Regions from separate parts of the Actinoplanes sp. G11-F43 genome, predicted to be linked through region 3. Evidence: riboswitches for the same ligand, from Rfam matches in the RefSeq annotation. Region 3 holds a riboswitch; each other region holds the start of a gene.
What was found. Region 3 has a riboswitch for cobalamin ahead of cobN (cobaltochelatase subunit CobN). Riboswitches for the same ligand answer to the same signal wherever they lie in the genome.
Positions count from the first base shown of each region.

Region 1 (7,888 bases), on a different contig from region 3:
GTAGTACTCCTTCGGGTACTGCCCGGCCCGCGACACCACCCGGTCCATCACGCCGATCGAGTGCAGGTACGGCACGGCGGCGCTCTTGAGCATCACCACCCGCTCGGGGGCCTTGTCGAAGGTGACGTCGACGCCACAGTTCTTCAGCGTCAGCGGGAAGCCGCCGGCCGTGGCGCCGGCGTCGTCGCCGGTGGCGGAGCCGGTCGAGGAGCCGCACGCGGTGAGCGTGAGCATCAACGCGGCGGAGGCGGCCAGAAGTGCCCTCATCGGGTTATCACCTTTCAGTTCGCGTGCATGCGGCGGATCAGGATCAGCAGGAACGGGGCGCCGAGCAGGGAGGTGATGATCCCGATCGGGATCTCCTGCGGGGCCAGCAGCACCCGGGCGACCAGGTCGGCGCCGACCAGCAGGATCGCGCCGAGCAGGGCGGCCACCGGAACGACGCGCACGTGCGGGGCGCCGACCAGGCGGCGGGCCAGGTGCGGGACGACCAGGCCGACGAAGCCGATGCTGCCCGCGGCGGACACCAGCACACCGACACAGAGTGACACCAGGATCAGCAGCCGCATCCGGAACCGGTCCGGGGAGACCCCGAGGGTGTGCGCGGTCTCGTCACCGACGGCGAGCACGTCCAGCCGGCGGCCGAGGATCGTCAGGTAGGCGATGGTGCCCAGGATGATGATCGCGGCGACGGCGAGCAGGGCGTCCCAGCGGGCCAGGCCGAGCGAGCCGAGCAGCCAGAACATCACCGAGCGGGAGCCCTCGGCGCTGTTCGAGGCGAAGATCAGGAAGCTGGTGGTGGCGTACAGGGCGTAGCCGACGGCGACACCGGACAGCAGCAGCCGCATCGAGGTGATCCGGCCGCCGGCCCGGGCGATGGCGAAGACCAGCAGGGAGGCCGCCAGGGCTCCGGCGAAGGCGCTGGTGGACAGCGCGTACTGGCCGAACCCGGCGCCGGCGCCGAACAGGATGGCCGCCGCCGCGCCGGACGAGGCGCCGGAGTTGATGCCCAGCAGGTACGGGTCGGCGAGCACGTTGCGGACCATGGCCTGCAACGCGACACCGCAGACGGCCAGGCCGGCGCCGACGAGGATGCCGAGGATGACGCGGGGGAGCCGGACCTGCCAGACGATCGCCTCCTCCGGCGGTGCCCAAGTGATCTCACCGAGGCCGAGGAGCTGGTGCAGGATGATGCGGGCGACGGTGACCGGGCTGATGCCGATCGCCCCCGTGCCGACGGCGACCAGCCCGGTCACCACCAGGGCCGCGGTCAGCACGACCAGCCAGAGGCTCGTCCGGCGCCGTTGTGTGCCGACGCCGAGCAGGTCCGTTGCCACCAGCGGCTCCCTTGTTGTTGCCAAGTATGTGCAGCAAACTAACATCATGATCAATGCTGATTGAAGGGGCTGTGTTGCTTCTCTAGTGCAGTTGCAAAGTGACTGCATCGGTGCTTAGCGTGCCCGCATGTTCAACCGCAGACTCCTCGGCCTCGCCGCCCGGCAGCGGGCCGGACTCACCGGCCTGGTCCTGATCGGACTGGCGATCACGGCCACCTACGCCGGCCAGGGTCTGCTCATCGCCCGGGTCATCGCCCAAGTCCTCGACGGTGCCGTCTCCTGGCCCACGATGGCCGGCATCGCCGCCCTCCAGGCCGCCCGCGCCGGACTCCTCTGGGCCCGCGAAACCACCGCCACCACCGTCGCCGCCCGGATCCAGGACGACCTGCGCGGCCGGCTGCTGGCCAGACTGTTCACCCTCGGACCCGGCTGGACCACCGGCACCCGCACCGGCCGCATCCAGTCGACAGTGGTCGACGGCGTCGAGTCGATGCGGGGCTACTTCGCTGACTTCCTGCCCCAGCTGATCTCGTCACTGCTCGGCGCGGCCGTACTGATCGGCTACGTGTGGACGCTCGACCCGGTCGTCGGCGCGACCATCGCCGCCTGCGCGCTGCTCGCCGGCGCCGCCCCACGGATCTCCCGGCGGCTGATGAGCGCGCCGCTGACCAGGTGGTTCACCGAATACCGGGCGCTGTACGCGGACACCCTCGACATCCTCCAGGGCATGGTCACCCTCAAAGGCGTCAACGCGCACCGCCGCCGCGGCGCGCAGATGGCCGCCCAGTCCACCACCTTCGCCACCACCTCCACCCGGCTCACCGCCGCCGTCGCCGCGTACGAGATCGTCGTCGGGCTCGCCGCCGGTGCCGGCACCGGCCTCGCCGTCGGCGTCGGCGCCCTGCGCACCGCCGACGGCCAGCTCGACGTCGCCACCCTGCTGATCGTCCTGCTGCTGTCGAGAGAGTGCTTCCGGCCGCTCACCGACCTGTCCCGGGCGTTCCACGGCGCCTACCCCGGCCTGGCCGCCGCCGACGGCGTCTTCGAACTGCTGGACACCCCGCCGGCGATCCGGCCCGGGTCCGCCGTGGCGATCAACGGCCCCGGAGAGGTACGGGTGGAGAACGTCACCTTCGCGTACGTCCCCGGCCAACCCACCCTGACCGACGTCACCTTCACCGCCGCCGCCGGGCGCACCACCGCGATCGTCGGCCGCTCCGGCGCCGGCAAGAGCACCGTCATCGCCCTGCTGCTGCGCTTCTTCGACCCCGGCACCGGCCGGATCCTGATCGACGGCCACGACATCACCGGCCTGGCCGACCCGCGCGCCCTGGTGTCGGTGGTCTCCCAGGACACCTACCTGTTCCACGGCACCGTCCGCGACAACCTGCTGCTCGCCCGGCCCGGCGCCGACGACACGGCACTCCGGCAAGCCGCCCGCGACGCCGCCGCCCACGACTTCATCACCGCACTACCCGAGGGATACGACACGATGATCGGCGAACGCGGCACCCGGCTGTCCGGCGGCGAACGCCAGCGGATCGCGATCGCCCGCGCCCTGCTCAAGGACGCGCCGATCCTGGTCCTCGACGAGGCCACCTCGGCCATCGACTCGGCCAACGAGGCGACCATCCAGGAAGCGCTGGCACGGCTCGCGCGACGGCGCACCACACTGGTCATCGCCCATCGGCTGTCCACCGTGCGCACCGCGGACCACATGGTGGTTCTCGACGACGGAACGGTGGCCGAACAGGGCCCACCCGATCAACTGTTGGCCAGATCCGGTGGTGCCTACCGTCGGCTAGCCGTAGCTCAGACAGGTAACGCGGCATGACCGAAACCGTGAAACGCCTGCGTACCATGCTTTTCCTGCTGCGCGCCCACCGACTGCTTCTGGCCAGCGCGATCGGCTCCGGCGCCCTCAACCAGCTCCTCACCATCGCCGGCGCGGCCGTCGGCGCCTACCTGGTCGGCCTGGTCGCCACCGGCGCCGGCGCCGACACGCTGATGCCGTGGTTCTGGCTGCTGGTGGTGCTCATCCCACTACGGGCGATCACCCCGTGGCTGGACAACACGCTGTCCCACACGATGGCGTTCCGGGCGCTCGCCGACACCCGTACCCGCGTACACGCCGCCTTCGAACGCCTCGCCCCCGCCGGCCTGGCCGGGCGCCGCAGCGGCGACCTCGGCACCGCCATGGTCGCCGACGTGGAAGCCCTCGAAGTGTTCTTCGCCCACACACTGAGCCCGCTGGTCGTCGCGGTCACCGTGCCGTTCAGCACCCTGGTCGCGCTCGGCCTGATCCACCCCGTACTGCCGCTGGTGGTCCTGCCGGTCCTGCTCGCGGTGGCCACCGTGCCGATGTGGCTGGCCCGGCGCGCCCGCACCCAGGGCGACGCGGTCAAGGCGGCCGCCGCCGACGTGGCCGCCGAAACCGTCGACGCCGTCCAGGGCCTGCGTGAACTCGCCGTCTTCGGCGCCACCGGCCGCCAGCAGAACCGGATCGCCGCCGCCGTCGCCCGGCTGCGGGCCGTGCAACGCTCCCACGCCGGCCGCGGCGGCGTCGAGAAAGCCGCCATCGACACCCTGGTCACCGCCGGAACCCTGGCCGTGCTCGCCACCACCGCGCTGCTCACCGCCGACGGCCGGATGAACCCGGCACTGTTCCCGGTCGCCGTGGTGCTCGCCGCGTTCTCGTTCACCCCGGTCACCACCGTCGCCGAAGTCGCCAAGGACCTCAACCTGGCCGCCGCGGCCGCCGCCCGGGTCGCCGAACTACTCGCCCTGCCGTCCCCGGTCTTGTCCGTCACCACCGCGCCGCCCGCCGTGACGGGCGCGGCGGTCGCCTTCCGCGACGTGGCCTTCCGGTACGGCGATGATCTGCCGTACGCGCTGTCCAGCCTCGATCTGGACATCCCCTCCGGCGGCAGTGTGGCGTTGGTGGGGCATTCCGGTGCCGGGAAGTCCACCACCGCCCACCTGCTGCTGCGCTTCCAGGACCCGTCCCGGGGCGTGGTCAGCATCGGTGGGGTCGATCTGCGCGATCTGCCGTTGGAGCGGTTGCGGGAGCTTGTCGCGTTCGTGCCCCAGGACCCCTATCTGTTCCACGGCACGATCACCGAGAACCTGCGCCTGGCCCGGCCCGATGCCACCATCGCGGAGTTGGAGGCGGCGGCCCGGGCGGCTGGGGCCCACGAGTTCGTGATGGGGCTCGCCGAAGGGTACGAAACCACGGTGGGGGAGCGGGGCACCCGGTTGTCCGGTGGTCAGCGCCAGCGGATCGCCCTGGCCCGTGCACTGCTGACGGACGCTCCGGTGCTGGTCCTGGACGAGCCGGTGTCGAACCTGGACGCCGAGACCGAGCGCGTCCTGGCCGAGGCGATGTCCGGAATCATCGCCGGCCGAACCACCCTGATCATCGCCCACCGCCTGTCCACCATCCGCACAGCCGACCGGGTGGCGGTCCTGTCCAACGGCCGCCTGACCGAAACCGGCACCCACGAGGAGCTACTGGCCACCAACGGCCCCTACGCCCAGCTGATCAGCGCCCAGCTGGCCGTTCATTGACCGTCCGGCCCTCGCCCGCACAAGTGGCCGTTTCCCGGCCCGGCCTCGACCGATCTTGGATGATCTACCACCTTTGTAGAGCCTTGCTCCTGGCCGCCTGATCACTTGCGGTCAATTGCTCACGCGGGCGGCCCGTCCAGCCGAGACCTTGGTGGATTTACCACCGTTTTCGGTGGTAAATCCACCAAGATCGGCTGGGGTGGAGCTGGAAGGTGGACACTCGCGCGGGGAATTGACCCGAGCGGGCCAGCAGCCGAGAAGCAGGCTCACTCCGACAAGGTAGGACACCTCGTCCAGCGGATCTTGCCGTGCTAGGGTGCGGCACGAGTCGACCGCATCCCATGGATGCCAGGGAACTCCGGTGTGATTCCGGGACTGGCGCGCAGCGGTGAGGGCGACGGCGGCACGACTACGCCACTGGGGAGCGGGCGCTTCCTGGGAAGGCCGTGCCGCCGGCTGACCCCGAGTCCGAAGACCTGTCGGCTCACGTGTTCGTCAGTGGGCTCTCGCGACCAGGGTCTCCGACCCGAGAGGCTTCCGCCTTGGATTCGCCGCCCTCCGACGACGGCTACGTTTCGGCAGTAGAGCTGTGTGATCCGCGGTGGTGGGCGGGTGCTGTCGCGGCCTACAGTTCCTGGCTCGGGACCCGGCATGCCGCGCCCGGTGCCGCCTGCTGTCTGCAGCACTACTGCGGCAAGGTCCTGCCCCTCGTCGTGGCGGAGTGGGTCCGGACCGGCCGGCTGCTGTCGATGCGTCACGAGGACTGGCAGGTCCGCGTCGACGAGAACGCGGCCACCACCGCGGCCCGGCACACCGCGGCCCGGCACACCGCGGCCCGGCACACCGCGGCCCGGCACACCGCCGGGCACACCGCGAGCGGCACGCCCGCCGGGGTGCCGGCGGTCGGGCAGGCCGTCGCTGATCATGTCGCGCCGCTGCTGGACGGGGTTCTGGCCGCGTCCAATCTCACCCGGGCGACCGCGCTGGGCGGGCCCGCCGCCTCGCTCGGTGGTGCCGTCGCCCGCCTCTACGCCGCGGCCGATCCGGCGGACCGTGCCGGGATCGTACGGGACGGGGCCGCGATCATCGCCGTGCTGGAGCAGACCGCTGGGCGGGCTCTGATCAGGCTGGACGCCGACGGTGACGTCCTGCTGCAGACCCGGACCACCTGCTGCCTGATCCGCCTCGGGACAGAACGTTCGTTCTGCGATACCTGCCCCCGAATGGACCCCATCGAACGGGTCCGCCGTCAGCGCGCACGCACCCGGAGAGCCCACCCGTGAAACGACGCCTGCCCTTCTGGCCGCTCCTGATCGCCCTACTGCTGAGCGCGGTGGCCAGCGCGATCGCCTCCCTGGCCTTCGGCTCCGAACGAATCCCCCTGACCGAGGTGGTCGGCGCCGTGACCGACCGGTTCACCGGCACCCCACCCGGCCGCTGGGACGTGATCATCTGGGAACTCCGGATGCCCCGGGCCCTGATGGCCCTGACCGTCGGCGCCGGACTGGCGGTAGCCGGTGCCGGCATGCAGACCCTGGTCCGTAATCCGCTGGCCGACCCGTACCTGCTGGGTATCAGTTCCGGCGCCTCGGTGGGCGCCACCGCCGCCATCACCACCGGCGCGCTCGCGGGCCTCGGCGTCTACGCGGTCTCCGGCGGCGCACTGCTGGGAGCGGTCGGCTCGGCCCTGCTGATCTGGCTGATCGCGATGGCCCAGGGCGGCCTGACCCCGCTACGGCTGGTGCTGTCCGGTGTGGTGCTCTCCTCGGGGCTGTCGGCGATCGCGTCACTGCTGGTTTTCCTCAGCGCCGACCCGCGGGCCGCGAACTCGGTGATGTTCTGGATGCTCGGCAGTGTCGGCGGCGCGTCCTGGGAAAAATTGATCATTCCGGCGATCCTGGTGGCCGCCCTGACGGCCGGGATGCTGGCGATGCATCGCTGGCTGGACGCGCTGGCCGCCGGACCGGAGACGGCGGCGTCCTTGGGGATCAACGTGGCCGGGATGCGTACGACATTGTTCGTGGGCCTGTCGGTCCTTGTCGGTGTGCTGGTCGCGGTCAGTGGAGGCGTCGGGTTCGTCGGCCTGATCGTGCCGCATGCCGCGCGGCTGGTCGTCGGCGCCCGCCACCGGGTGGTCCTGCCGGTCGCGGCGGTCGCCGGGGCGGTGTTCCTGATCTGGGTGGACGTGCTCGCCCGGATGGCGGTGCGCCCGCAGGAGATCCCGCTCGGGGTGGTCACCGGGGTGCTCGGTGCGCCGTTGTTCCTGCTGTTGATGGGGCGGGGCATGTACCGGTTCGGCGGCGACCGGTGACCGCGCTGCGCCTGGACGGCGTCTCGGCACGGCTGGGTGGCCGCACGATCCTGCGCGATGTCGACCTGACGATCCCGGAGGGCGTACGCCTGGGCATCGTCGGTGTGAACGGCGCCGGCAAGTCGACGCTGCTGCGGGTGCTGGCCGGAGTGCTGGCACCGGGTTCGGGCAGCGCCCTGCTGGACGGTGTCGACCTGCGCAGGCTCCCGGCCCGCGAGCGTGCCCGCCGGCTGGCCTTCGTACCGCAGGAGGATGTCACCTCCCCGGAACTGCGGGTCGGTGAGATGGTCGCGCTCGGCCGGGTGCCGCAGACCCGGCCCTGGTCCCGTGACAGCCGTGCCGAGCACCGGATCGTCCGTGAGGCGCTGGACGCCGTCGGGCTGGCCGGCCGGTTCGACACCGCTTGCGACCAGCTGTCCGGTGGTGAGCGGCGGCGCGCGGTGCTGGCCCGGGGCCTGGCCCAGCAATGCCCGATCATGCTGCTCGACGAGCCGACCAACCACCTCGACGTGGCCTGGCAGCTCGACCTGCTGGACGTGTTCGCCGCCCGGGCCCGCACCCTGGTCGCCACCATCCACGACCTGGATCTGGCGTTGCGGTTCTTCGACCTGCTCGCCGTCGTCGGCTGGCCGCCCGGCGCCGACCGGGCCATCGACCCGGCCGGCATCGTCGC
Region 1 is NZ_JBNZCE010000008.1:155,315-163,202, reverse strand. It holds gene ACQ0O7_RS09895 (ABC transporter substrate-binding protein) at 1-267, opposite strand, end outside; gene ACQ0O7_RS09890 (FecCD family ABC transporter permease) at 282-1,337, opposite strand; gene ACQ0O7_RS09885 (ABC transporter ATP-binding protein) at 1,465-3,171, shown strand; gene ACQ0O7_RS09880 (ABC transporter ATP-binding protein) at 3,168-4,904, shown strand; cobalamin riboswitch at 5,217-5,402, shown strand; gene ACQ0O7_RS09875 (hypothetical protein) at 5,447-6,187, shown strand; gene ACQ0O7_RS09870 (FecCD family ABC transporter permease) at 6,184-7,215, shown strand; gene ACQ0O7_RS09865 (ABC transporter ATP-binding protein) at 7,212-7,888, shown strand, end outside.
Region 1: it holds a riboswitch for cobalamin, as region 3 does, so the genes downstream of both, ACQ0O7_RS09875 (hypothetical protein) here and cobN (cobaltochelatase subunit CobN) in region 3, are expected to answer to the same signal.

Region 2 (7,888 bases), on a different contig from region 3:
CCGCCGACAGCAACCACCGGCACGACCCCACGGGCGAACGCATCCGCCCACCGATTCCCTCTTACCGCAACCACCGGCACGACCCCGCTGGCGTGGCTCGGTGGCGGAGGCGGTCGCGGCACCACAGATCGGCGTCTTCCAGCGAGTTCCCGGGTAACGGGCCGCCAGGCCGGTTCTCCAGAAGTGTCCGACGCTTGGTCTTCCCACCGGGACGCGTGATCCAGGACGAACCGGCGGAGGGGATCCGCCGGACGGCGAGCGGTGTTGCGGGCCGGCCGGGTGCCGGTGTCACGCAGCGTGCCGGTAGGCGCGATCGGTGACGGGCGCGGTCTCCGGGCCGGACGGCTGCGACGGGCGGTTGCGGACCGTGGTGGCCTGGAGCTGCTCCAAGGGCATGATCTCGGCGCGCAGGGCGGCGGCCAGTTTGCGGGCCAGGCCCAGGCGGATCGGGCCCGATTCGCAGTCGACGACCACGCTCGCCACCCCGGACAGGGCCGGGACCAGGCGCATCGGGTCGGGGCCGCTGGTGGAACGGCCGTCGGTGACCAGCACCAGCAACGGGCGGCGGCGGGGGTCGCGGCGGCGTTCGGTGGCGATCGTGGCGACCGCGGCTTTCAAACCGGCGGCCAGCGGGGTGCGGCCACCGGTGCGCAGGGCGGCCAGCCGCTGGACGCCGACCTCGTGGCTGGAGGTCGGCGGCAGCACGACGTCGGCCTCACTGCCCCGGAAGGTGATCATCCCGATCCGGTCCCGCCGCTGGTAGGCGTCGCGCAGTAGGGACAGCACCGCCGTCTTGACCAGTGTCATCCGCTTCCGGGCGGCCATCGATCCGGAGGCGTCGACCACGAAGAGCACCAGGTTGGCCTCCCGCCCGACATGAACCGACTCCCGCACGTCCCGCGGCAGCACCCGGACGGGCCCGCCACCGCCCGGCCCGAAGCCGCCACCCGCGCGAGGTGATCCGGCCGGAGCCGGGCCCGCGCCGTCGACCACGGGCGGCGGGAGGGCGGGGAGCGGGGCGACGGCGATGTCGTCACCGGACAGCGCGGCCGGGACAACGGCGTCCAAGACGGTCCGGTCCACGGCGGCCCCGCCCAAAGCGGCCCGGTCCAGGGCGATCCGGTCCAGGGCGGCCCGGAGGGTGGCGAACAGGTGTGGGGCGCCGGCCAGTTTGCCCTGCGGCTGGCGGCTTCCGACCACCCGGCCACGGCGGGCGAAAGCCGGGGAACGACGGCCGGTGTGGCCGCCCTCGCCGCGGGCCGCGATGCGCAGGGTGCGGGTGCGGTAGGCGGTGCCCGCCGTGGCCACCGCTCCGGCGGGCCGGCCGTCCGGGGACGGCGTGGAGTCGGAGGCGCCGGCGGGAGAGGCATCGCCGGCCGCTAAGGGGGGACCGGAGGGAGGCTGCGGGGCCGGGCTCTCCCCCGTACCGCCGAGGGTGTCTGATGGACCGGAACCGTCGGGCGGACCGTCACCACCGCCGGGACCCGCACCACCACCGGGACCATCGTCGTCGGGGTCGTCGCCGGAGGAGGGATCGGGCGGACCGGCGGCATCGGAGGCGTCCGGGGAATCGGCGGCGCGATCCTCCTGGGCCTGGCGTTCGGCTTCGGCGAGGGCCTCGTCCAGCTTCTCCTCGTCGGTGCCGGGCGGGTCGAGGGGGTCGGTGCGGCGGCGGTGGGGCAGCGCCAGCCGGGCCGCGTCACGGACGTCGTCGGCGGTGACCCGGTCGCGGCCGTGCCAGGCGGCCAGGGCGACGGCGCAGCGGGCGACCACGATGTCGGCGCGCATGCCGTCCACCCCGTAGGCCAGGCAGACCCGGGCGATCCGGTCGAGTTCGGTGTCGGGCAGCGTCACCGACGGGAGCTGGGCGCGGGCGGCGGCGATCCGGGCCGCACACTCCTGTTCGGCCTCGGCGAACCGGGCCGCGAACCCGTCCGGATCGGCCTCGTAGGCGAGCCGCCGCCGGACCACCTCGGCGCGCTGGCGGGCGTCGCGGGGCGCGGCGACGTTGACGACCAGGCCGAACCGGTCGACCAGCTGGGGGCGGGGTTCGCCCTCCTCCGGGTTCATCGTGCCGACGAGCAGGAACCGGGCGGCGTGCTTGACCGACACCCCGTCGCGCTCGACGTGGGCGCGGCCCATCGCGGCGGCGTCCAGGAGCAGGTCGACCAGGTGGTCGGGGAGCAGGTTGACCTCGTCGACGTAGAGGACACCCCGGTGGGCGGCGGCGAGGAGGCCGGGCTCGTACGCCTTGACCCCGTCGCTGAGCGCGCGCTGCAGGTCGAGGGTGCCGACGACCCGGTCCTCGGTGGCGCCGACGGGGAGTTCGACCAGGCTCGCGGGCCGGGACGCGGACGGGCCTCCGGGGGTGTGCGGGCCGTCGGGGCAGCCGGGGTCGGGTGCGGCCGGGTCGCAGGCGAACCGGCAGCCGTGCACCACGTCGACGGAGGGCAGCAGCCCGGCGAGGGCGCGGACCACGGTGCTCTTGGCGGTGCCTTTCTCGCCGCGGACGAGCACACCGCCGACGGCCGGGGAGACCGAGGTGAGGAGCAGGGCCAGTCGGAGGTCGTCGAGGCCCACCACGGCCGAGAACGGGTACGGAGTCGTCACCAGGGTCCCTTCCGGCGGGTGTCCACGCCCGCTCGTCGGTTGTCGCGAGCGGCCGGAGTCTCCTGACTCCCGGTTCACCGAGGTGAGCCGGTCACAGTGGCGGGACCGTCCCGGACTCGCACCGGGTTCCTCCGCTACCGCTCACCGGCCACTCTTCCCGACCGCCGATCGGCCCGTCAACGCGGGCTCCACCACAGCGGTCAGGAACGGACTGCCTTCTCGGTACCGGGCAGCGGTTCCGGCGCGATCCGGTCGAGTTCGGTCACCACGTCCAGGACGGCGAGCGCACTCTTCTCCACCAGTGGCCGCAACCGCCGGTAGAGGCCGGCGTCGGCCGGGTCGGGCCGGGTGGGCTCACCGGTGGGCACCATGGCGGCGGCCCGGTCGAGGTCGGGCAGTTCACCGAGGGCGTGCCGGGCGAGCAGGCAGGCGCCGAGCGCGGTGCCCTCGGGCACGTCGGCGACGGTGACCGGCAGGTCGAGGGCGGACGCCAGCACGCTGATCCACAGTTTCGAGGCGGCGGCCCCGCCGGTGGCACGGATCTCGGTGAGTGGCGCGCCTTCGGCGTCGAACGAGTCGCGGACCAGGGCGAGCTGCTGGCAGACGCCTTCGACGGCGGCGCGGACCAGTTGCGGGCGGCCGTGTTCGCGGCGCAGCCCGAGGTAGGCGCCGCGCATGCCGGGACGCCACCAGGGGGCGCGTTCGCCGAGAAGGTACGGCAGGCAGATGAGCCCGTCGCTGCCGGCCCGGACGGCGGCGGCCTCGTCCAGCAGCCGAGCGTCCCGGTCGTCGGCGTCCTCCCCGACGGAATCCGACGAATCGCCGACAAAAGCCGATCCGGCCCACCGCACCACCGACCCGGCGTTGTTCACCGCCCCACCGATCACCCACCGGTCCTCGGTGAGCGCGTAGCAGAACAACCGCCCCGCGGTGTCGCTGGTGGGAGCCCCCACCACGGTGCGCAGCGCCCCACTGGTCCCGAGCGAGATCGCCCCCACCCCGGCCGGGGTGGCGCCCACCCCGAGGTTGGCGAGCGGCCCGTCGGCGGCCCCGATGATCAGGGGTGTCGACGGCTCCAGACCGGCGGCCGCCGCCACCGAGGGGTCCAGGGTCAGGGCCTGTGTGGTGGGGACGACCTCGGCGAGCTGCTCCGGCCGTACCCCCGAAACGGTCAAAGCGTCTTGGTCCCACCGCCGTGCGTGGATGTCGTAGAGGCCGGTCCCCGAGGCGACCGACAGGTCGACGAGGAAGGGACCGCCGGCCAGCGCCGCGACGATCAGCTCCTTGACCCCGCCCCACCGTGGGGTGTCCCGCAGCGTCTCCGGATCCGAGTCGGCCCACCAGGCGAGCTTGGTGAGCGGGGACATCGGGTGGACCGGGGTCCCGGTGCGGGCCTGGAGTTCCTTGGCGTGCCCGTCGGCGACGATCCGCTCGCACTGCTCGGCGGCCCGGTTGTCGGCCCAGGTGATCACCGGCCCGAGTGGTTCGCCGGAGGCCTTCATCGGGACGAGGGCGTGCAGGAACGAGCTGAGGCTGACCGCGATCACCCGGTCGCCGTTGTCCCGGCAGGCGGCGGCCACGTCGGTGAGGGCGCGCAGGGCGGCGTCGACGAGGGCGGTGCTGTCGAGCTCGGCGCGGCCGGGGCCGGGGACGGCGAGCGGGTAGTGGACGCTGGTGAGGGCGCGGATCTCACCGGCCGGACCGGCGGCGATCCCCTTCGTCGAGGTCGTCCCGGTGTCGATGCCGATGACCACATCCATGTGTCTCTCCCCTTACCGTCGAACGCCAGACGCCCCACCGGACGATATCCGGCGAGGCGTCTGGCGAAACGGCAGAGGTGAATCGGAAAGGCGGAACGGATCAGCGCTGGTCGGCCGGAACGAAGTCGCGGACCGGGGACCCGGTGTAGATCTGCCGCGGGCGGCCGATCTTGTTGGCCGGGTCGACCATCATCTCGCGCCACTGGGCGATCCAGCCGGGGAGCCGGCCGATGGCGAAGAGGACGGTGAACATGTCGGTCGGGAACCCCATGGCCTTGTAGATCAGGCCGGTGTAGAAGTCCACGTTCGGGTACAGCTTGCGGGAGATGAAGTACTCGTCGGAGAGGGCGATCTCCTCGAGCTTGAACGCGATCTCCAGCAGCGGGTCCGGCTTGTCCAGGGTGGAGAGCATCTCCTGGGCGGCCTTCTTCACGATGGCGGCGCGCGGGTCGTAGTTCTTGTAGACCCGGTGGCCGAAGCCCATCAGCTTGACGCCTTTTTCCTTGTTCTTCACTCGCGTGACGAACGAGTTGACGTCTCCGCCGTCCTTGCGGATCTGCTCCAGCATCTCCAGGACCGCCGCGTTGGCACCGCCGTGCAGCGGGCCGGAGAGGGCGCCGATGCCGGCCGAGACCGACGCGAACAGGTTGGCCTGCGCCGACCCGACCAGGCGCACCGACGAGGTCGAGCAGTTCTGCTCGTGGTCGGCGTGCAGGATGAACAGCATGTCCAGGATCTTGGCGACCTTGGGGTCGACGTCGTACTGGACGGTCGGCAGACCGAAGGTCAGGCGCAGGAAGTTCTCGACGTAGTCGAGGGAGTTGTCCGGGTACGGCAGAGGGTGGCCGATGGACTTCTTGTAGGTGTACGCCGCGATCGTCGGAAGTTTCGCCATCAGGCGGATCGCGGAGATGTCGACCTGCTCGGAGTCGAGCGGGTCGAGCGCGTCCTGGTAGAACGTCGACAGCGCGGTGACCGCCGACGACAGCACCGACATCGGGTGCGCGTTACGCGGGAAGCTGGAGAAGAACGTGCGCATCTCCTCCTGCAGCAGCGTGTGCACCCGGATCTTGTCGGCGAAGTCACGCAGCTGCGCCGGGGTGGGCAGCTCACCGTTCATCAGCAGGTAGGACACCTCGAGGAAGGTGCTCTTCTCCGCGAGCTGCTCGATCGGATAGCCGCGGTAGCGCAGAATGCCCTGGTCACCGTCGATGTAAGTGATCGCCGAGGTGGTCGACGCCGTGTTCACGAAACCCTGGTCGAGGGTGACGTAACCGGTCTCCTTCAGCAGAGCACTGACGTCGATGCCGCCCGGACCGTCGACGGCCTTCTTGACTGCCATCGACAACTGACCACCGGGGTGGTCGAGCTTGACATCCGTCATGTATTTCCCTCACTTCACCGGCAGATGTCCCAAATATTTTGCCGTTCACCGTAAACCCTCAACCTGAATGGGTCATCAGGTGGCTGGCTGTTGAGGCATTGGTCACCAGTACGTATGGGTCGTTGCGCCATAGACAATGGTCGGTATATTGCGACTCTGTTACGGAGGCCCTATGCACATCGTCGTGGGAGTCGGCCGGATCCCCGCCGACACGGCCGCGATCCGGTTCGCCGCGCGGGAGGCCTCGTCCCGCGGACGCGTGGTGCGGGTGGTGCACGCCTTCGCCGGTCCCGCCGACGCCGGTTACGGCCCGGCACGCCGGCTCGCCTCCCGGATGGTCGACGAGGCGGTCGCCATCGCCCAGCGTTCCACACCCGGCGCCGGCGCGCGCGGTCAACTGGTGGATGGCCCGCCCGGGCGTGTCCTGCCGGCGCTCAGCCGCCAGGCCGAACTGCTGGTGGTGGGCGGTCTGCGGCCGGATCTGGTGACCCGTTCCCAGTGCCCGGTGGCGGTGGCCCGGGTGCAGAGCACCCCGTCCGGCCCGGTGACGGCGGCGGTCGACGCCTCGCCGTGGGCGGTGCCGGTGCTGCGGTTCGCGGCCGCGGCGGCGGCCCGCCGGGAGGTGGCCCTGCACGTGCTGCACGTGACCGGGCCGGGCCGGGAGACCGGCGGCGCGCGGCTGCTCGACGAGGTGCTGGCGCAGGTCCCGGAGGCGGCCGGGGCGCGCCGCCGGGTGGTGGCCGGGATCCCGGCGTCGGCGCTGATCACCGCTTCCCGGCGGGCCGGGCTGCTGGTGCTGGGGCCGCGGTCGACGGCCCCGGCGGGCCGGCTCGGGTCGGTCGCCACCGAGGTGGTGCGGTTCGGCGCGTGCCCGGCGGTCCTGGTGTCCGGGGCCCGGATCCCGGCCCGCCGGGTGGCCCGGCAGCTTCCGGGAAGCCCGGTAACCCACTGACCGAATTGCTACCGTTGGCCCATCTATTGATCTTCGGGCCGTACGGGAGGAATGCCCGGTGCGTTCCGTACACCCCCGCCGCTGGTGGCAGATCATCGCCGCCGCCGGCCTCGTCGTCACGGTCACCTACGCGGCGGTCCCGGAGTCGGTGGCCGCCACCGCCGGGTTCGCCGCCCTCGGCGTCGCCACGGTCGCCGGCTGCTTCCTCGGCCCGCGCCGGTGGGGCGCCGAACCGGCCGGCGCCTGGCTGACGATGGGCGTGTCGGCGCTGCTCTTCCTGGTCGGCGTGCTGATCCGGCCGACCGTCACCGAGCAGCCGATGCCGTGGCCGCTGCTCGCCGACGCCGCCAGTTTCAGCGGCTACCTGCTGCTCGGCACGTTCCTCACCATCCTGCTCCGGCAGCGCGGCAGCCTGGACCGGCACGCGGTGCTGGACGGCCTGATCGTCTTCCTGGCCGCCGGGCTGGCCAGCACCCTGCTGCTCGCCCTGCCGGCCGCCGCCATCGACGGCCGCGACCACCTGCTCTCCTTCATCCAGGGGCTGTACCCGCTGCTCGACGTGACCCTGGTGCTGCTGCTGGCGAACCTCACCTTCACCGCCAAGCACTGGCCGCCCAGCCTGATCGCGTTCATCGTGATGATGACCGCGATGTTCACCGGCGACCTGGCCTACGCGATCGTCGGCGTACAGGGCAAGATCTACGCGTCGCCGCTGCTCAACGTGCCGTTCCTGGTGGCGTACACGGCTCTCGGGGTGGCCGCGCTGCACCCCTCGGTGGCCGACGTCAGCCGCCCCGACAAACTGCCCGCGCAGGCCTGGTCCTGGTCCCGGCTGTCGCTGCTGCTGCCCGCCCTGGCCATGCCGTTCCTGCTGCTGCTCACCACCGGCGCCGAGACGGCCGCGCACCGGCTGCTGATCGCGCTGACCGGGGCGCTGATCGTGGCGCTGCTGCTGGCCCGGGCGGTCGCCGCGGTCCGCGCCCAGGTCGCCGCCCAGCTGCGCTCCGAACACCAGGCCACCCACGACCCGCTGACCGGCCTGCCCAACCGGCAGTCCATGTCGGCCGAGATCGAACGCCTGGTCACCGTGGTCGACCCGGAGGGCAACAACCGGATCTGGGTCTACATGCTCGACTTCGACGGCTTCAAGTGGGTCAACGACTCGTGGGGGCACGACACCGG
Region 2 is NZ_JBNZCE010000019.1:78,225-86,112, reverse strand. It holds gene ACQ0O7_RS23395 (VWA domain-containing protein) at 289-2,610, opposite strand; cobalamin riboswitch at 2,645-2,767, opposite strand; gene ACQ0O7_RS23390 (gluconokinase) at 2,811-4,370, opposite strand; gene ACQ0O7_RS23385 (citrate synthase) at 4,471-5,754, opposite strand; gene ACQ0O7_RS23380 (universal stress protein) at 5,927-6,706, shown strand; gene ACQ0O7_RS23375 (EAL domain-containing protein) at 6,765-7,888, shown strand, end outside.
Region 2: it holds a riboswitch for cobalamin, as region 3 does, so the genes downstream of both, ACQ0O7_RS23395 (VWA domain-containing protein) here and cobN (cobaltochelatase subunit CobN) in region 3, are expected to answer to the same signal.

Region 3 (7,888 bases):
CCGGATCAGTCGACACGAACTCGTTCTTCAACTCCACCGACAGGATCCGCTGGTCGTCGGCGTACGGCGTCAGCACCGCCTTCGCCCAGGCGGCACTGCCGGCCGCGTCCGAGTAGGCGGCCCACCAGTCGAACAGGGTCAGCTTGACCGTCAGGTTGTGCGAGTCGGCGATGCTGATGAACTTGCGCAGCCGCTCGGCGAACTCCGGCTTCGGCTTCGGGTAGCCGAACGCCTGCGGGAAGACGATCACCCGGACGTTGTCGGCGCCCAGCTCGGCCGCCTTCGCCATGTCCTGGTCGATCCGGGCCGCGTCGAAACCGGTCCACATCGCCGACCAGCCCGCGTTCGACGGGTAGTAGTTGATGGTCTTGGCGGCCTGAACCCGGGCCAGGCGCGACTGCAGCAGAGCCGTCTCGCTCTGCACCGTGACAGACCGGGTGCCGGTGGCCGCGGCCATCGACTGGAACGCCGGTACCGCGACGGCGAGCAGGAGCGATGACGCCAGGATCGCCGCGCTGGTGCGAGCAGAGGTCACAGAGGTCGCCCTTCACTTTCTGGTCAGGTGGTGACCCCTCCATTCGGTTGATCCGACGCCGCCGTCAGTGCCGACCCGATGCAGTGCGGTTGCTTCCCGGTCTCCGACGGCCGGCTCTGCTCCCTCCGGGGCGCTCCGCCGCCCGGTTCCCGCCTCTTCCGCCGCCCGGTTCCTGCTTCCTTCGCCGCCCGGTTTCTGCTTCTCCCGCCGCCCGGTTTCTGCCTTCCTGGCCGCCCGCTCCCCGCTTTCCTCGCCGCCCGCTCCGGCCTTCCTCGCCGCTCGCTTCCTTCTTTCGCCGCTCGCTCCTTCTTTCGCCGCTCGCTCAGCCCGGGTAGTGGCGTGGCGTGAAGACCGTCGTGGTGCCGTCGCCCCTCGTCACCGCCCGGGTCTGCGACGACCCGACGATCAGCAGGCAGCGCATGTCGACGGTCTCCGGGTCCAGCGCGCCCAGCGTGGTGATCCGGACCGTCTCGGTGGGCCCGCCGACATCCCGGCCGACCACCACCGGTGTGCCCGCCGCACGGTGCGCGCGCAACAGCTCCAGCGCCCGGACCAGCTGCTCACGGCGGCTCTTCGACGCCGGGTTGTAGAGGGCGATCACCAGGTCGGCGCCGGCCGCCGCCACCAGCCGGGACTCGATCACCGACCACGGTTTGAGCCGGTCGGACAGCGACAGGACACAGAAGTCGTGCCCGAGCGGCGCCCCGGCCCGGCTGGCCACCGCCTGCGCGGCGGTCAGCCCCGGAATGATCCGGACCGGCACGTCCCGCCACTGCGGATCGTCGGCCACCTCCAGCACGGCGGCCGCCATCGCGAACACCCCCGGATCCCCGGAGGAGACCACCGCCACCCGGCGCCCCCGCTTCGCCAGGTCCAGCGCGAACGCGGCCCGCTCCGCCTCCACCCGGTTGTCCGACGAGTGCCGGCGCTGCCGCGGGTTCGGCGGAACCCGGTCCACATAGGGCCCGTAACCCACCAGGTCGTCAGCGTCGGCCAGCGCCTCCTGCGCCTCCGGGGTCAGCCAGTGCCGGGCACCCGGCCCCAGCCCGACCACGGTCACCCCGCCGGCGGCCCGCTCCTCGGCCCCGCCCAACCCACCGGCGGCCCGCCCCTCGGCCCCGCCCGTCCCAGCACCCGCGTCCTCCAGGCTGACCGTTCCACCGTCGGCCCCGCCCGGCGCCACCACCGTCCCGAAGCCGGCATCCTGCCGCGGGATTCCCGCGGCGTCCTCCGGTGCCGTCCGCGTGGTGCCCCCCGGTGCCGTCCCCGTGGTGACCGTCCGCATGGTGACCCCTGCTGCCGTCCCCGTGGTGACCTTCGGGGCGGTCCCCGTCGTCACCTCCGGTGCGGTCCCCTCGGCGTCCTCCCGCGCCTTGCCGAACGCGGTCGCCGCCGGGCTCGGCAGCAGGGCCAGCGAGAAGTACGGAACCGTGGCCGGATCCACCTCCCGCAGCGGCATCGACCGTTCCCGCCCGGTGGTGGCCCGCTCGACATACCAGGCGGCGTCCAGCCGCCCGGCCTGCTCCAGAGCGTCCCGGACCCCCTCGAAAGTACGGCCCAGCTTCATCACCGCCGCCGAATCGGTGCCCGCCAGACGGGCCGCCAGATCCTTCGGGTCCAGGGTGCCCGGCAGCACGGTGAGCACCTCGTCCCGCTCCATCAGCGGCCGCCCGAGAACCGCCGAGGCGGCACTCACCGAGGTCACCCCCGGCACGACGGTCGCCTCATAGCGCCCGGCCAGCCGCTTGTGCATGTGCATGTAGGAGCCGTAGAAGAACGGATCCCCCTCGGCCAGCACCACCACGTCCCGGCCGGCGTCCAGATGCGCGGCGAGCCGGGCAGCGGACTCGGCGTAGAACTCGTCGATCGCCCCCTGATAACCACCCGGGTGATCGGTGGTCTCGGTGGTGACCGGATAGATCAGGGCCTCCTCGATCTGCCCCGCACGCAGATAACCGGCCGCGATGGCCCGCGCGTTGCTGCGCCCGTGCCGGGCCGCGTGGTAGGCGATCACGTCGGCCGACCCGATCAGCCGTGCCGCCTTGACGGTCACCAGCTCCGGATCCCCCGGACCCAGCCCGACCCCGTACAGACGCCCGGCCTTACGCGTTTCTGTCATGCTCTTCCGCTCTATCCCACTGCTCTGTCCCGCCGCCGCTTCCACGGCCTGATCCCTTCACCCGGCCCGCGCCGCCCACTGCCATGCCGTGTCGCGCCGTCCCGTGTCGCGCCGCCCATCGCCCGGCTCGCGGCGCCCACTGACACGTCACGTCGCGGTGCCCGGACGGCCGGACCGGTCGTCATCGTCCTCGCCGGCGCCGTCCGGTCGTGGTCACTCCGCTTCGGAGGCGAGGGCGTTCACCGCGGCCGCGGTGATGGCGCTGCCGCCCCGGCGTCCGCGCACGATCAGATACTCCAGATCCGACTCGGCCAGCGCCTCCTTCGACTCGGCCGCACCGATGAACCCGACCGGGACACCGATCACCGCGGCCGGCCGGGGCGCGCCCGCCTCGACCATCTCCAGCAGCCGGAACAGTGCGGTGGGCGCGTTGCCGATCGCCACCACCGCGCCGCCGAGCCGGTCACCCCACAGGTCCAGGGCGGCTGCGCTCCGGGTGTTCCCGATCCGCGTCGCGAGCCCCGGAACCGCCGGATCCCGCAGCGTGCAGATCACCTCGTTGGCGGCCGGCAGCCGGGTCCGGGTCACCCCGGACGCCACCATCTCCGCGTCGCACAGGATCGGGGCGCCACCGAGCAGCGCCTTCCTGGCCGAGCTGACCACACCCGGACTGAACCGGACATCCTCCACCAGATCCACCATCCCGCAGGCGTGGATCATCCGAACCACCACCCGCGACACGTCCTCCGGCAGCCCCGACAGGTCCGCCTCGGCCCGGATGGTGGCGAACGACCGCCGGTAGATCTCCGCGCCGTCGCGCACGTACTCCATCTCTCAGGCCCTCCTAGCCACAGCCACCACGTCGGCCAGCCCCCAAGCCCGGGCGCCGGCCGTGACCGGTGCGGCTCCGCCGATCCGGGGCGATCCCGCCGCCGGAGTCGATGGCCCGACCAGTCCGCTTTCCCCGCCCACTCCGCGACCCTCGCCGCTCAGGTCCTCGTGCCCCCGGCCCGGCCCGCCGGTCTGGCCCGGCCCGTTGGGTGAGCCCGAACAATCGGAGGGAACAGAATCATCCTCCTGGTCCCTTTCGGTCACTCGGTGCGGCCCGGCTGGCTCGCGATGCCAGGTGGCGCGGTGACCACCGTCCGGGAGACGGGTGATCCGGTAGCCGTCCGGTGTGGCCTCGGCCAGGACATGCCGGCCGGCGGGACTGCCGCACGCACGGGCGCACCCGGCCCAGTGAACCGGCAGCCCGTCCACGAACCGAGCCGCCTCGGTGGCGTCCGCGCGCACGTCGGCGAGCGATCTGGCGCAACCGGGCCGCCCGGCGCACGCGGTCACTCCGGACCATGCCGAGCCGGGACTCACCGCGAGGCCGGCCGCGGCCAGGCGATCCGCCCACAACCGCACCGCCTCCGGCGGCAGACCGGTCACCACCACCCCACGCCAGGGCGTCACGACCAGGTCGGCGGCCTCCTCCAAAACCCGCAGCGGTACGCCGGACAACCGCCCCAACGGCACCAGCGCGGCGACCGCGACCAGCCCGTCCTCCTGACGAACCGCCCCGATCAGGTCACCCGGGTCGGCGGTGTCGACCGGAACCGCCACCTCCACCGGCACGGTCACCAGGCCCAGCTCGGCCACCACCCGCGCCGAGACCCGGGCCGGCCCGTCGCTCAGCTCCCGCAACCGCCACGCCGCCGCCCCGTCACCCCGCTGCTCGTCCCGCTCGGCCAGGAACGCGTGCGCCGCCGCGATCAGCACCCGCACCACCAGCCCGGACGCCACCCGCACCCCGGTGTCGTGCCCCCCGAACCGGATCGCGAACAGCTCACCGCCCGAACCCTCCACCGGATCCGCGGCGGACTCACCGCCCGAACCCCCCACCGGATCCGCGGCGGAAGGAGCCGCGATGGGAGTGGTCGTGGTGGGAGGGACCGCGTCGCGTGGGTGCGAGGCGTGGGGGGCCGCGACGAGTGGGACCGCGGCGACGTCGGCGGAGAGTGGGACCTGGCCGACGGCGAACAGGAACTTGCCCGGCAGTGACGGCAGGAGTGGATCGTCGAGGATCGCCCGGTCGAGCTCGGCCACCAGCGCGCGCACCGAAGCGGAGGGCAGGGGCGGGGCGGCGATGTTACGTACATTGTCGTGGGTTGTGGACGGCAGCAGCCCGGCCGACCGCAAGCGGGCCGCCAAGGTCGTCGCGTCGCCCGGGTCCAGGCCTCTGAGCTGGAGGTTGGCGCGGGAGGTCAGCTCCAGCGCGCCGTCCCCGAACTCCTCGGCCAGCTCGCGCAACGACCGCAGCTGAGCCCCGGACAGCATCCCGCCGGGCAGCCGCACCCGGGCCAGCATGCCGTCGGCCGCGGCATGCAGCCGGAGCGCGCCGGGGCAGGCGTCGGTCTCGGAGGTTCGACGGGGAGCCATGGCCCGGATACTACGGCCGCCCTCCGACACCTTTTCACCTTCGCCCGCCCTCGGGTCGGGAGCGTCACAGCACCGGGTTCGCCTTGACGCGGGACACCGGGTTCGCGGAAGGTTAAAGGCCTAACGAGCGGCGACGCCGCGGAGGAAGCCGGTGTGAGTCCGGCGCGGTCCCGCCACTGTCACCAGGGGTTTTCCCCCTGGGAGCCAGGAACTCCGGTCGCCACGATCCGTCTACCCGGGGCGCGGACCCCGAGGGGGAGCGCGCGCATGTTCCTGCTGCTGTCGACATCCGACACCGACCTGCTCAGTGCCCGGGCCAGCGGTTCCCCGTGGCGCCTGGCCAACCCGGCGCGCACCGGCGTCGCCGACCTGCCCGCCCTGCTCGACGGGGTTGACCTGGTCGTGGTGCGCATCCTCGGCGGGCGCCGGGCCTGGGAGGAGGGCCTGGACACGCTGCTCGCGGGCAGCGTGCCGGTGGTGGTCCTGGGCGGCGAGCAGGCACCCGACGCCGATCTGATGAAACTGTCCACGGTGCCCGCCGGGGTGGCCGCGGAGGCGCACGTCTATCTGGCGCAGGGCGGCTCGGACAACCTGGCGTCGCTGCACGACTTCCTCTCCGACACGGTGCTGCTGACCGGCAACGGGTTCGCGCCCGCCGTCGCCGCCCCGGAGTGGGGTCCGCTGCCCCGCGAGGCGGATGCCGCCGCCGGCCCGGTCACCGTCGCGGTGCTGTACTACCGGGCCCACCACATGGCCGGCAACACCGCCTTCGTCGAGGCGCTCAGCCGGGCGATCGAGGCGAAGGGCGCGCGGGCCCTGCCGATCTACACAGCGTCGCTGCGGACCGCGCCGCCCGAGCTGCTGGCCGAGCTGCGCAAGTCGGACGCCCTGGTGGTGACGGTGCTGGCGGCCGGTGGCACCAAGCCGGCCACGGTGGGCGCGGGCGGCGACGACGAGGCGTGGGACGTGGGTGTCCTCGCCGACCTGGACGTGCCGATCCTCCAGGGGCTGTGCCTGACCAGCTCACGGGCCGCCTGGGAGGCCAGCGACGACGGCCTGAGCCCGCTGGACGCGGCGACGCAGGTGGCGATCCCGGAGTTCGACGGGCGGATCATCACGGTGCCGTTCTCGTTCAAGGAGATCGACGAGGACGGGCTGTCGGTCTATGTGGCCGACCCGGAGCGGGCCGCCCGGGTGGCCGGGATCGCGGTGGCGCACGCCCGGCTGCGGCACGTGCCACCCGCCGAGCGGAAGATCGCGCTGATGCTGTCGGCCTATCCGACGAAGCACTCGCGGATCGGCAACGCGGTCGGCCTGGACACCCCGGCGTCGACGGTCGCGCTGCTAGCCGCGCTGGCCGACGAGGGCTACCGGATCGGCGACTTCGGCTCGTACGACGGTGACGGTCTGATCCACACCCTGATCGCGGCCGGCGGGCAGGACCCGGACTGGCTGACCGAGGAGCAGCTGGCCGGCAACCCGGTGCGGATCTCCGGCGAGCGTTACGAGGCGTGGTTCGCGACCCTGCCGGAGGACTTCCGGGAGAGCGTCCAGCAGCACTGGGGCCCGCCGCCCGGCGAGCTGTACACCGATCGCGGCGACATCGTGCTGGCCGCCCTCCGCGACGAGAACGTCGTGGTGATGGTGCAGCCGCCGCGCGGGTTCGGGGCCAACCCGGTCGCCATCTACCACGACCCCGACCTGCCGCCGAGCCACCACTACCTGGCCGCCTACCGCTGGCTGGCGGACGAGTTCGGCGCACACGCGGTGGTGCACGTCGGCAAGCACGGCAACCTGGAGTGGCTGCCCGGGAAGAACGTCGGCATGTCCGCTTCGGACGGCACCGACGCCGCGCTCGGCGACCTGCCGCTGATCTACCCGTTCCTGGTCAACGACCCGGGCGAGGGCACCCAGGCCAAGCGCCGGGCGCACGCCACGCTCGTCGACCACCTGATCCCGCCGATGGCGCGGGCCGAGTCCTACGGCGACATCGCCCGGCTGGAGCAGCTGCTCGACGAGCACGCCAACATCGCGGCCCTCGACCCGGCCAAGCTGCCGGCCATCCGGGCCCAGATCTGGACCCTGATCCAGGCCGCCAAGATGGACCACGACCTCGGTCAGGCCAACCGGCCGGACGACGAGGAGTTCGACGACTTCATCATGCACATCGACGGATGGCTGTGTGAGGTCAAGGACGTGCAGATCCGCGACGGCCTGCACGTGCTCGGCGCGGCCCCGGCCGGTGAGGCCCGGATCAACCTGGTGCTGGCGATGCTGCGAGCCCGTCAGATGTGGGCCGGCAAGGTGGCCGCGCTGCCGGGTCTGCGCGAGGCGCTGGGCCTGCCCGAGGACGCCTCGACCGCCGAGACCGACGCCGTCGAGGAGCAGGCCCGGGCCCTGGTCACCGCGATGGAGGAGCGGGACTGGGCGGTCGACGGGATCGCCGGGCTGTCCGACGACGAGGACGTCGTCCGGGTGCTGGAGTTCGCGGCCACCGAGGTGGTGCCGCGGCTGGCCCGGACCACCGACGAGCTGACCCACGTGCTGCACGCTCTGAACGGCGGCTATGTGCCGGCCGGGCCCAGCGGCTCCCCGCTGCGCGGCCTGATCAACGTGCTGCCGACCGGCCGCAACTTCTACTCGGTAGACCCGAAGGCCATTCCGAGCCAGCTCGCCTGGGAGACCGGGCAGGCGATGGCCGAGTCGCTGCTCAACCGGTACCGGACCGACTACGGCGACTGGCCCCGCTCGGTCGGCCTGTCCGCCTGGGGCACCAGCGCGATGCGCACCGCCGGCGACGACATCGCCGA
Region 3 is NZ_JBNZCE010000017.1:186,725-194,612, reverse strand. It holds gene ACQ0O7_RS19690 (cellulase family glycosylhydrolase) at 1-535, opposite strand, end outside; gene ACQ0O7_RS19685 (precorrin-2 C(20)-methyltransferase) at 858-2,654, opposite strand; gene ACQ0O7_RS19680 (precorrin-8X methylmutase) at 2,868-3,485, opposite strand; gene ACQ0O7_RS19675 (precorrin-3B synthase) at 3,489-5,078, opposite strand; cobalamin riboswitch at 5,190-5,310, shown strand; gene cobN (cobaltochelatase subunit CobN) at 5,346-7,888, shown strand, end outside.